DNA from 3 places in the Mesorhizobium sp. L-2-11 genome. Region 2 is predicted to be linked to each of the others. Evidence: predicted binding sites of a transcription regulator. Region 2 holds the regulator's gene; each other region holds the start of a gene.
The links. The regulator LexA, encoded in region 2, represses DNA repair genes until DNA is damaged. The targets are predictions, from matches to a motif close to TGTTCNNNNTGTGTTCNG.
Positions count from the first base shown of each region.

Region 1: the regulator LexA is predicted to act here: its motif matches at 2,829-2,846, upstream of JG739_RS05530 (helicase-related protein).
Region 3: the regulator LexA is predicted to act here: its motif matches at 2,244-2,261, upstream of JG739_RS03005 (YifB family Mg chelatase-like AAA ATPase).

Region 1 covers NZ_AP023257.1:1,161,494-1,165,702, forward strand. Annotated here, with positions in the region: gene JG739_RS05530 (helicase-related protein) at 1-2,606, opposite strand, end outside; gene JG739_RS05535 (TetR/AcrR family transcriptional regulator) at 3,345-3,923, opposite strand; gene JG739_RS05540 (FAD-dependent oxidoreductase) at 4,005-4,209, shown strand, end outside.
Region 2 covers NZ_AP023257.1:3,711,046-3,715,254, forward strand. Annotated here, with positions in the region: partial or broken gene JG739_RS17720 (ComEC/Rec2 family competence protein) at 1-1,677, shown strand, start outside; gene lexA (transcriptional repressor LexA) at 1,671-2,408, opposite strand; gene JG739_RS17730 (molybdopterin molybdotransferase MoeA) at 2,513-3,718, opposite strand; gene moaC (cyclic pyranopterin monophosphate synthase MoaC) at 3,718-4,209, opposite strand, start outside.
Region 3 covers NZ_AP023257.1:637,024-641,232, reverse strand. Annotated here, with positions in the region: gene JG739_RS03010 (hypothetical protein) at 1-449, shown strand, start outside; gene JG739_RS03005 (YifB family Mg chelatase-like AAA ATPase) at 619-2,151, opposite strand; gene gshB (glutathione synthase) at 2,330-3,271, opposite strand; gene JG739_RS02995 (SDR family NAD(P)-dependent oxidoreductase) at 3,643-4,209, shown strand, end outside.

The sequences.
Region 1 (4,209 bases), 2.5 Mb from region 2:
CTGTCGGCCGGCGCCTCGGCGGCTGTGTCCGCGATCGCGGCTTCGGCTGCCTTGGCCTGCCCGGCTTGTTCTTCCGCCGCTTGCTTGGCCGCGGCGGCTTCGCGCGCGGCATTGTCCTGGGCCTCGAGCCGTGCCTTCACCTCGACAGCCGGCTTCGGCTCGGCCCGGTAGCCGAGGCCCTTCAGAATTTCTTCCATGTCGTCGGCCGTGGCGCCGAGGATCGACATCATCGGCGGCGTCACCATGAAGGACTGACCATCATAGGCGCCGTCGGGGCGCTGGCCGAGGCCCGGCTTCCAGTTGGTCGCGGGCCGGATCAGGTCGGCCAGCCGTTCGAGGATGTCGACGCGCACCGCGCGACGGCCGAGATTGCGGTAGCCGGCCAGCTTGTAGAAAGTCTTGTCGAAGGTGGGATCGATGACCACCGAGGTGCGGCCGGAGGCCAGCGCGTGAACCACGTCGCCAAAGCCGGGCTTGTCCTTGCCGTCGTTCTGCAGCGCCCACAACAGCGTCACCAGTCCGGCCGGGGCCGGCTTGATCAGCGCCGGCACGAAAACGTGGTAGGCGCCGAAGCGCACGCCGAGCCGGCGCAGGGCGGCGCGGCCCTCCTGGTCAAGCGACTTCATCTCCTCGGCGATGTCGCGGCGGTTGATGAGGCCGAAATTCTCGACGAGCTGGAAGGCGATGCCGCGGCCGATGCCGGTGATCTGCTCGGCGTTCTTGAGGTCGACCAGCGGCTTCAGCAGCGACTCGATCTGGAAATTGACGAAACGCTCGGCGCGCGCCGCGACCTTGTCGCGGGCGGGACCGGTGAGCTGCTCGTCGGCCAGCAGCACCAGGCGTGGCTTCAACGGCTCGTCGCCCGCGACCAGCGTGCCGATCGGCGCGCCGATCCAGCGCAGGGTGCCGTCGGAGCCGAGCGCGATGTCGCCATTGGCCGCGGCGCCGAAGCGTTCGGCCCGCGCCTCGAATTCGGCTGCAAGCGCCTTCTGGGCTGCTGTCCGCACCGCCTTGGCATCCTCGCCGCCGGCGCTCTGGTCGGCGGTGAAGCGGAACCCCTGCAACTCGCCGACATGATGGCCTTCGACGAGGACGGTTCCGGTTGGGCTGATTTCGGCTTCAGGCATGGTATTTTCTCTAAGGCGCCGCATGAGGACGGAAGTCCTGCGGTCTACGAAGCGTTTCGTCAACCGCTCATGCAGCGCATCCGACAATCTGTCTTCGATTTCGCGCGTCTTTTCCTGCCAGTGTGCCTGATCGGCCAGCCAGCCGGGCCGGTTGGAAACGAAAGTCCAGGTGCGGATCTGGGCGATCCGGTGCGACAGCGTGTCGATGTCGCCCTCGGTGGTGTCGGCACGGCGCACCTGCTCGGCCATGTAATTCTCGTCGACATGGCCATGCCTGGCAAGATCCATGTAGATCGAGGCGATCAGGTCGGCATGCTGAGCCGGGGCGATCTTCCTGTAATCGGGAAGGGCGCAGGCCTCCCACAACAGCGCCACGCGCCTGGCGTCGGTGGCCAGCGCCCGGATGTCCTCGTCGCGGGACAGATGCTCGAGCGCCTGCGCATCGACCGCCGGCAGCGCGCGCGTCAGGCCTTCAACCGGCGCGTTGGTCTCGATCGAGCGCTTCAGCGCGTCGAGGTTGGCGAAATCGAAACGCGCGGTGCGCCATTGCAGCACCTTCACCGGGTCGAAATCATGCGCTTCGATCTTCTTGACCAGTTCCTCGTCCAACGGATCGACCTGACCGGTGACGCCGAAGGTTCCGTCGCGCAAGTGGCGGCCGGCGCGGCCAGCGATCTGGCCGAGCTCGGCCGCCGTCAGGTTGCGATACTGGTAGCCATCGAACTTGCGGTTCTGGGCGAAGGCGACATGATCGAGATCGAGGTTGAGGCCCATGCCGATCGCATCGGTGGCGATCAGATAATCGACATCACCCGACTGGAACAGCTCTACCTGCGCGTTGCGGGTGCGCGGCGATAGCGCACCGAGCACGACTGCCGCACCGCCCTGCTGGCGGCGGATCAGTTCGGCGATGGCATAGACCTCGTCAGCGGAGAAGGCGACGATCGCCGTACGTCGCGGCAGGCGGGTGAGCTTCTTCGAGCCGGCATAGGCGAGATGCGACAGCCGTGGCCGCGTCACCACCGACACCCCCTTCAGCAGGCGCTGGAGGATGCCGTGCATGGTCGCTGCGCCGAGCAGCAGCGTCTCCTGGCGGCCGCGCAGATGCAGGATGCGGTCGGTGAAGATGTGGCCGCGCTCGAGATCGCCGGCCAGTTGGACCTCGTCGACGGCAACGAAGGCGGCGTCGGTCTCGCGCGGCATGGCTTCCACGGTGCAGACCGAATATCTGGCGCCGTCGGGCTGGATTTTCTCCTCACCCGTGATCAGCGCCACCTTGTGAGCGCCGACCTTCTCGCAGACGCGTGTATAAACCTCGCGGGCGAGCAGCCTGAGCGGCAGGCCGATAATGCCGCTTTCATGCGCCACCATGCGCTCGATGGCGAGATGGGTCTTGCCGGTGTTGGTCGGCCCGAGCACCGCAGTCACGTCGCGGCCTGACAGGATCAGTGGCTCAGTGTGTTTCGGCTGGATGTTCATCGACCTGGAATTTAAGGCTCTCTGCCTCGCGTTGTCGGGAGCGCGCCCCGTGGTGGCGCGGGTGACAGCCGACACATAGGGATTTCGGGCGCGAAGCGAAAGCAGAATATTCCGATGGCAGCTCAAAGCCTTTCGTCGGCGTCGACAATCCGTTCCGCCGTTTCGATTTAAGAGTTGGCCGATTTAACAGTTGGCCGATTTAACAGTTGGTCATTTAACAGTTGGAACGAGTCTGGAACGAATCGGCTACGAATCGCTGACTCGCGGGGGTTCATGGTTTGTTCAGGGCTACATCTGGATATCTCGCCTGCGAGTCTCACCACATGCTGAATCGCCGAATTGGCCTGTTTCATGCAGGGCTGACGTCGCCGTTAACCTTTGCCGCCGAACGATCGACGCGGGTCGGCGGGCGTCATCCAACATTTTGAAATTATTTATCTTTCTTAACGCGCCTTAACCATTTTTGGATGTTTTCAGCCTTTGTCGATTAACGCTGCGCTCAAAGCCGGAACGGAACGGCGACGAATCGGCGCCGGCGCATGTTTCCCGGTTTGTTCACCCCAATATGTTGTGTCATGAACAGGTTTTCCACCTGTTATCAACAGGTGGGGAACAGGGTTTTGCACAGGCCGCACGGCTGCCGTTAACCTTTGCGTGCCGCATTGGCACAAATCGGCGTCACGACCATTGGTCGGCGCAGTCACTGACCAGACTGCCAGCAATGCAGAACGGCTTGGTTCAAGCCTCTCCCACGGCATAGCGCTGCAAAGTAGGGCCGACGTTCTGGATAATTTCGTCGTGGGACAGGGCGACGACGGGCGGAAGCCGCAGCAGGTATCGGCACATCGCCAGACCCAGCAACTGGCTCGAAACGAGCCCGGCCCGTCGACCCGCATCGGCGGGGTCAGCGACCGCCGCAATCACCGGCCTCACCTGGTTGCCAAACACGTCGCGCAATTTTTCCGCGGCGAATTCGTTCGACGTCGCCGAACGCAGCAGAATTGCCATGCCAGGGCCGCTGGCCGGGCCCTCCCAGATTTCGAGAAAACGCCTGATCAGCTTTTCACCGATGGCGTTTCGGTCGATCACCCGCAGTGCCGGCAATTGCAGATCGACGACCGCCGCCCTGGCGAACAGCTCGTCCTTGTTGCGGAAATAGCGGATCACCATGGCCGGATCGATCGAGGCATGCGCCGCGACGTCGCGGATCGAGGCGCCGTCATAGCCGCGCTCGGCGAACAGGAGCCTCGCGGCCTCCAGGATTTGGGCGCGCGTGCGGTCCGACTTGCTGGGCTTTTTCGGCTGAGTCTCGGTCATGGAAGCTATATGCCAACGGTCGTTGACAAACGCAATGGCTTCGTCTAGAAAGTCAACGATCGTTGACAAATGGAGAGAGAAATGCTGCCCGAAACCACCGAAGTCCTGATCATTGGCGCCGGCCCGACCGGCATGGCGCTGTCCATCGTGCTGCACCAGGCCGGTGTCGATCATGTCCTGATCGATAGGCTGGCTGAGGGCCTTCAGACCTCGCGGGCTGGCGTCATCCACGCGCAGACGCTGGAAACTCTGGAGCCTCTCGGCGTCACGCAGCGGCTGAGCGAAC
Region 2 (4,209 bases):
ATCGGTGCCAGTGGCTTTTTCCTCGGCAGTCCAAAGATCGTCGTCTCGGAAGATGCACCGTTAACCACACGCCTTTCTTCGTCGATCGAGAAGGCGCGGGAAACCATCGCCGACCATATCAGGGACAGCATCGGTGGTGCCGAGGGGGAGATTGCCGCTGCGTTGATCGTCGGCGTGCGTGCCGGCATCCCCGAAGAGATAAACGAATCGATGCGGCGCACCGGCATCTACCACATCATCTCCATTTCCGGCCTGCACATGGCGCTTGTCGCCGGCACTGTCATGGGATTGCTGCGCGGCGCCTTTGCGCTGTTTCCCGACTTTTCGTCGCGCCGGCCGGTCAAAAAATATGCGGCTGCTGCCGCACTCGTCTCCATCGCTGCCTATCTGATTTTCTCCGGTATCGTGGTCGCGGCTGAACGCAGCTTCATCATGCTGGCGGTAATGCTTGTCGCCGTGCTGTTCGACCGGGCGGCACTCACGATGCGGAACCTGGCGATTTCGGCCATCGCCGTCATCGTCGTGTCGCCGCATGAGGTGGTCGGCGCAAGCTTCCAGATGTCCTTCGCCGCGACTGCGGCTCTCGTGGGCGCCTACGCCGGTTGGTCCGACTATCGTGCCGACAAGGCCACGACGCCGCGACAGCGACGGTCACCGGTCGCTTTCGTCACGCGCAAACTCGTCGCTGGGGCAGGCACCATCGCAATGACCTCCATCATTGCCGGCAGCGCCACTGCGCTCTTCGCCATATGGCACTTCCAGCGCGTCTCGCCGCTCAGCCTGTTCGCCAATCTGGCCGTCATGCCGATCGTCACCATCGTCATGTTCCTGGCCGTCCTCAGCGCCTTGGCGATGCCTTTCGGCCTCGACGGCCCTTTCCTCTACATGATGGGCAAGGGCCTGACGGCCATGATCGCAATTTCGGGATGGATCTCGGAGCGTTCGCCAATCGATGCAGTCGGACTGATTTCGTTGCAATCGGTTCTGCTGGTGACGGTCGCCCTGGTCATCGCCACGATGGCGACGACATGGCTGCGGCTTGCGGCACTTCCCTTTGCGCTCGCCGGCCTGCTGACGATTTCCGGGACGCGCACCCCCGACGTGCTGATCTCGGAGGATGCGCATCTGGTGGCGCTGCCGATCGGCGGCGGCGAACTTGCCGTCAACCGGGTGCGTTCGAACGAATTCACCACCGACAACTGGAAACATGCGCTGGTTTCAACAACGATCGTCGAGCCGGAGACATTCGAAAAAGGAGATGTGCGGTTCGACATCGCCGACCCGGCCGACCTGCCGCCGGGAGCGCCTTTCAGCTGCACTGCCGGCCTGTGCCTGGCCCGGCATCCGTCCGGCGCGCTCATCGCGCTCGCCGACAACCGCAAAACCGCGCGGCCGGCCTGTGCCTTTGCTGATTTGATCGTCATCGACGATGCCACAGCCTATTACAAACCCTGCCGCAATCCGCTGGTTCTCGTCGTCACCAAACGGCAGCTCGCTCGCATGGGCAGTGCCGCCGTCTTCTTCGATCCGCTATCGGCGACGACGCGCGCAGAAATCCGTTTTGCCGTCAGACAGCCATACAGGCCCTGGCATGAGCAGCGGCGATTTTCGCGCGAGGCGAGGGGCCTGCCGCCATACCAGAGGGCCGAGAAACCCAAAAAACCTGCCGCTCAGTAACGCCGGATCAGTCCGACGAGCTTGCCCTGCACCTTGACGCGGTCCGGCCCGAAGATGCGCGTCTCGTAGGCCGGATTGGCGGCTTCCAGTGCGATCGAGGCACCTTTGCGGCGGAATCGCTTCAGCGTCGCTTCTTCCTCGTCGACCAGAGCGACAATGATCTCACCAGGCTGGGCCGTGTCGGCGTTGCGGATGATGACCGTGTCGCCGTCGAAGATGCCGGCCTCGATCATCGAATCACCCTTGACCTCCAGCGCGTAGTGCGTGCCGCCGGTGATCATGTCCGGTGGCACCGAGATCGAATGGGTCTGGTGCTGGATGGCGTCGATCGGCACACCGGCAGCAATGCGGCCCATCACCGGTATGGAGACGGTGGCAACGACGTCGTCGTCATTGCCGGCCGCACGCATGCGCGACGGCGCCGGCTTGATCTGGCGTCCGAGGCCGCCCTGCCCAAGGCTGCCCTGAATGACGCTCGGCGAGAATTTGCGCGCCGCATTGAGGCCCGGCGCGATCGAATCGGGCAGGCGCAGCACCTCCAGCGCGCGGGCGCGGTTGGGCAGGCGGCGAATGAAACCGCGCTCCTCCAGCGCCGTGATCAGCCGATGGATACCCGATTTGGAGGCGAGGTCGAGCGCTTCCTTCATCTCGTCGAACGAGGGCGGAATGCCGCTTTCCTTCAGCCGCTCGTGGATGAACATCAGCAGTTCATGTTGTTTGCGTGTCAGCATCGCGACCCCCAATAGAATCAGAAAAACAAACCCAGAACAAACACTATCTGTTCCAGTTGTGTTCCGCAACCATTTAAAGTTTAATGAATGCGTTGACGTTTTGTTCAGCGTAGCATCAGCACGCTGCAGGCGGCGCCCGCTTCGGCTGCGGGAGCGAATGGCTCGCGCACGATCAGTCCGTTGGCGTCGGCCAGCATTCTGAGCATCGAGGAATCCTGGATACTGAACGGCATTGCCTCAAGCGTGCCAGCTTCTTCCTTAACCACCGCGCGTACATAGTCCTGCCTGAGATCGTTGGCCGGCATGGCGGCGCCGAGCCGCGCCTGACGCATGTCCTGGCGGAAGGCGCGGCCGCCGAGCCGCGCCAGCAGAGGCTTCAGAAAGAGCTGCGTGCAGACCAGGCTGGCCACCGGATTGCCGGGCAGGCCGATGCAGCGGATGTCGCCCAGCCGCCCGAACATCAGTGGCTTGCCGGGCCGCATGGCGATTTTCCAGAAATCGAGCGCCATGCCTTCGCCGGTCAGCACGTCATGGACGAGGTCGTGGTCGCCGACCGAGGCGCCGCCCAGCGTGACGACGACGTCGGCGCCTGCGTCGACCGCTTTTTTCACCAGCGCGGCGATCGCCTCCTTGCGGTCGGGGGCGATGCCGAGATCGAGTGCGCAGGCGCCGACCGAGCGGACAGCGGCGGCGACGCCATAGGCATTGGAGGAGATGATCTGGTCGGCGCCAAGCTCGCTGCCCGGCGGCAGCAATTCGTCGCCGGTGGCGATGATGGCGACCAGTGGCCGTTTCGCCACGCTGACCTGCCGGTGGTTGGCCGATGCCGCCAGCGACAATGCCGCCGGATCAAGCTGGCGGCCTTTCTCCAGCAGCACGTCGCCCTGCGAGAAATCGAGCCCGATGCGGCGGATGTTGCGGCCTTCAACCGTCGGCGCGGTCACTTCGACCATGCCGCCGCCGAGGTCGCGGACATTCTCCTGGATGACGATGGTGTCGGCGCCCGCGGGAAGCGGCGCGCCGGTGAAGATGCGCACGGCCTGCGCCGGGCTGACTGTTCCGGCAAAGCCGCGTCCGGCCGGCGCCATGCCGATCACCGAGAGTCTCGCCGGCACGGACGCGACATCCTCGGCCCGCACGGCATAGCCGTCCATTGCCGACGCGTTGAATGGCGGCTGGGTGCGGAGCGCCACGAGCGGCCCCGCCAGCACGCGGTCGGCGGCGTCCATCAGGGCGACGCTTTCAGCCTGCAAGGGCGCAGCATCCTGAAGCAGGTGCTCAAGCGCCTCGGCGACCGCAAGCAGCGCCATTATTGGCCTGCCCCCTGGGCATCCGCCTTGTAGTCGCCGGATTTGCCGCCGGTCTTTTCCACCAGCCTGATGCCGGAGATCGCCATGCCGCGATCGACCGCCTTGGCCATGTCATAGATGGTCAGGCAGGCGACCGAGACGGCAGTCAGCGCTTCCATCTCGACCCCGGTCTTGCCGGTGACGCGGGCCAGCGCCGTGACCTTCAGGCCGGGCAGGTTGGCGTCCGGTTCAATGTCTACCGATATCTTGGTCAACAGCAGCGGATGGCAGAGCGGGATCAGCTCATGCGTCCTCTTGGCCGCCATGATGCCGGCGATGCGCGCCGTGCCCAGCACGTCGCCTTTCCTGGCATCGCCGTCGAGAATCATTTTCAGCGTTTCAGGCCGCATCGAGACAAGACCTTCGGCGATTGCCGTGCGGGTCGTCTCCGCCTTGTCGCCGACATCGACCATATTGGCTTCGCCTTCCGCGCCAAGATGGGTGAGGGCGGC
Region 3 (4,209 bases), 3.1 Mb from region 2:
GCGCTGAATCCGCCGCACCCCCCGCTGTATCAAGCGGCGCTGCGATCCACGCTATGGATGAGAAGGGTGCAATGCGCACATTGCGCGAGGGCACGAACGGCTTCTGGTGCATGCCGGACAACCCGGCCACGCCCGGTCCGGATCCAATGTGTGGCGATGCCAACTCGATGGAATGGGCGATGGCGTGGATGGGAAAAAAGGAACCGCCCAAGGGCAAGGTCGGCTTCATGTATATGCTGGCCGGTGGCACCGACGGCAGCAACACCGATCCTTATGCGACGAAGCCTGAGGAAGGCAACAATTGGGTGGAGACCGGACCGCACGTGATGATCGTCAACGCAACGGACATGATGCAGGGCTATCCGACTGACCCCAAACCTGACACGTCCAGGCCATATGTGATGTGGGCGGGCACTCCCTACGCACATCTCATGATCCCGGTTAAGTAGCTGCCGCCGAGATGACTGGCCACAACGATCGGGCCGCGTAGCATCAGACTGTCGAGTTCCTGCGGGCTGGACCGCTTCCGGCCCGCAGGTGAGGGGCAGGCCGAGCGTCTCCTCGGCGACCCCTCCCGGCCGCTTCGCGGCCACCCTCCCCTCAAGGGGGAGGGGAAGGTCACGCCGCCTGCGCCATCCGCTCCGAACTCATGCGGTACGAAATCGCCTCGGCCAGATGGATGCGGCCGACCGTCTCGCTGGCCTCGAGATCGGCCAGCGTCCGCGCCACCTTCAGCACCCGGTGATAGGCCCGCGCCGAAAAGCCGAGCTTTTCGCTGGCATCCCTGAGCAGCGACAGGCCTGATGCATCCGGCATCGCGATCTCCTCGATGACCGAGGGTGAGCAGTGCGCGTTGGTGGTGGCGGAGGTCGCGCCGAGCCGCTCGAAACGCTCGCGCTGGATCGTTCGGGCGCGGGCCACGCGCAGCGCCACATCGGCACTTTTCTCCGCCCGGTCCGGCCGGATCAGATCGCTGGCCGAGACCGCCGGCACCTCGATCCGGAGATCGATGCGGTCGAGCAGCGGGCCGGATATGCGCGCCTGGTAGTCGGTGCGGCAGCGGTCGCCGCGCAGGCAGCGATAGCCCGGCTCGCCGGCCATGCCGCAGCGGCACGGGTTCATCGCCGCGACCAGCTGGATGCGCGCCGGATAGGTGACGCGATGATTGGCGCGGGCGATCATGCAGTCGCCGGTCTCCAGCGGCTGGCGCAGCGCGTCGAGCGCCTGCGGCGAGAATTCGGGAAATTCGTCGAGGAACAGCACGCCGTGATGAGCAAGCGACGCCTCGCCCGGCCGCACGCGCAGGCCGCCGCCGACCAGCGCCGCCATCGAGGCCGAATGGTGCGGCGCGCGGAACGGCCGGCGGTCGGTCAGCTTGCCTTCGCCAAGCTCGCCGGCCACCGAGGCGATCATCGAGACTTCGAGCAATTCCCTCGGCGCCAGCGGCGGCAGGATCGACGGCAGCCGCTGCGCCAGCATCGATTTTCCCGATCCCGGCGGACCGATCATCAGCATGTTATGGCCGCCTGCCGCCGCCACTTCGAGTGCCCGCTTTGCGGTCTCTTGGCCCTTGATGTCGGCAAGATCCGGCAGGTCGCGCGCCGAGACATGGATACCGGCCTCCGGCCGCGACAGCACCTGCGTGCCGCGAAAATGATTGGCGATGGCGATCAGGCTGCGCGGCGCCAGAATGTCGAAATCCTTGCCGGCCCAGGCCGCTTCCGGCCCGCAGGCGAAAGGGCAGATCAGGCCCTTGCCTTCGGCATTGGCGCCGATCGCCGCCGGCAGCGCGCCGGCCACCGCGGCAATGGTGCCGTCGAGCGACAGCTCGCCAAGCACGACATAGCCGGCCAGCATGTCGCCTGGAATGGCGCCAAGCGCCGCCATCAGGCCAAGCGCGATCGGCAAATCGTAATGGCTGCCTTCCTTTGGGAGGTCGGCGGGCGCCAGATTGACGGTAACCTTCTTCGACGGCATCGACAGGCCCGATGCGTGCAGCGCCGCCTGCACCCGCTCCCGGCTTTCGGCGACCGCCTTGTCGCCGAGGCCGACGATGTGCATGTTGACCTTGCCGGGCGCGATCATCACCTGCACGTCGACCGGCACGGCCTCGATGCCCTGGAAAGCGACCGTGCGGACCCGCGCAACCATTTTTCTGCCCCCGGACATGGGCTCGCCCGAAGCCCATGCGATCATGCCGCGAACGGCGTCATCTGAGACAACCACAGATTATGAGCAAAGGCAAGAACATTACGGGAACAATCGAACGTGTGCTTTGATGGCGTTATCGGCTACGGATCGGAAAACCGCCGTTCCGCCAGCATCGGCGCTACTTGCGCTTGTCCTCGACCGCATCCCAGAACAGGCTGGCAATGTCGGCGCCGCCGAAGCGTTTTACCTCGCGCACGCCGGTCGGTGACGTCACGTTGATCTCGGTCATGTAGTCGCCGATCACGTCGATGCCGACGAGGATGAAGCCGCGCTCTTTCAGCGATGGGCCGATGCGGGCGCAGATCTCACGTTCGCGCTCCGTCAGTTCGGTTTTTTCGGCGCGGCCGCCGACATGCATATTGGAGCGCGAATCATGCTCGGCCGGCACCCGGTTGATGGCGCCGACAGGCTCGCCGTCGATCAGGATGATGCGCTTGTCGCCGGCGCGCACCTCCTTCAGATAGCGCTGCACGATGTAGGGCTCGCGGAACATCTGGCTGAACATTTCGAGCAGCGAGGCGAGGTTGCGATCGGCCTCATGCAGGTGGAAGATGCCGGCGCCGCCATTGCCGTAGAGCGGCTTGACGATGATGTCGCCGAACTCCTTGCGGAAGGCGGCAACCTCCTGGCTGTCCTTGGTGATCAGCGTTTCCGGCATCAGGTCGGGAAATTCGGTGACGAAGATCTTTTCCGGGCTGTTGCGCACCCAGGCCGGGTCGTTGACCACCAGCGTCCCGGGATGGATGCGCTCGAGTATGTGCGTCGTGGTGATATAGTTCATGTCGAACGGTGGATCCTGCCTGAGCAGGACGACGTCCATCTCCGACAGGTCGGTGCGCACTTTCTCGCCGAGCGAATAGTGATTGCCCTTCTCGTCGCGGACCTGCATTTCCTCGACGCCGGCAAACACCTTGCCGTCGCGCAGCGACAGCCGGTCGGGCGTATAATGGAACAGCTGGTGGCCGCGTCGCTGCGCTTCCAGCGACAGCGCAAACGACGTGTCGCCGGCAATCGAGACGGTGGAGATGTGGTCCATCTGGACGGCGATTTTCAGAGGCATGGCGGATCTCCGGCGGATCGGATGGGCTGCTTGCCTGTACAGCTTCGCCCGTCATCTGCCAATCGCGACATTTTGAGGATTGCCTCCTGCGGCGCCTTGCGCGCAAGGCGATCGGATCCCATTTCCCTGCCGGACATAGCCGGCCCGCGGCATAGCGGGGGCGTGATCGTCTTTTTGTCTGACATAAGCCTCGGGATTCGGTTTTTCGCACTTGCTCCCCCGACCGGGCTGGCTAGGATGCGCGCCGACTGAGCCTACAGCGCCGCGCGTCCTTTTGGACGCGCAAAGGACGCTGTAGCACTTTGATTTTGCGCATGATCCTCTCCGAAAATCGAAACCGATTTTCGGGGTCATGCGCAGGGAGAAAAAAAATGATGCCATCGGCGCGCTTTGCCGACCTTGAAGGTGCTTCGGTGCTGATCACCGGCGGCGGCTCCGGGATCGGCGCTGCGCTGACGGATGGTTTTGCCCGCCAGGGAGCAAAGGTCGCCTTCATCGACATCGCCGACGGCCCGAGCCTGGCGCTGGCCGACCGCATCGAGACGGATCTCGGTCGCCGGCCTCTCTATCTCAAGACAGACATACGCGACATCGAGGCGCTGCGGGCTTCGGTAGCCAAGGCTGCCGAAGCGCATGGCGACGTCACCGTGCTGGTCAACAATGCAGCACTTGATGATCGCCACGCGGTGGAAGATGTCACCGTGGAGTTCTGGGACAACAACCAGGCGGTCAACCTGCGTCCGCATTTCTTCTCCGCACAGGCGGTGGCGCCGGGCATGAAGCGCGCCGGCGGCGGCTCGATCATCAACTTCACGTCGACGTCGTTCCTGATCAATCACCCCGACATGCCGGCCTATACCGCCGCCAAGGCGGGGATTGTCGGCCTGACCAAGGGGCTTGCCGGCAAGCTCGGCGCCGACGGCATTCGCGTCAATGCG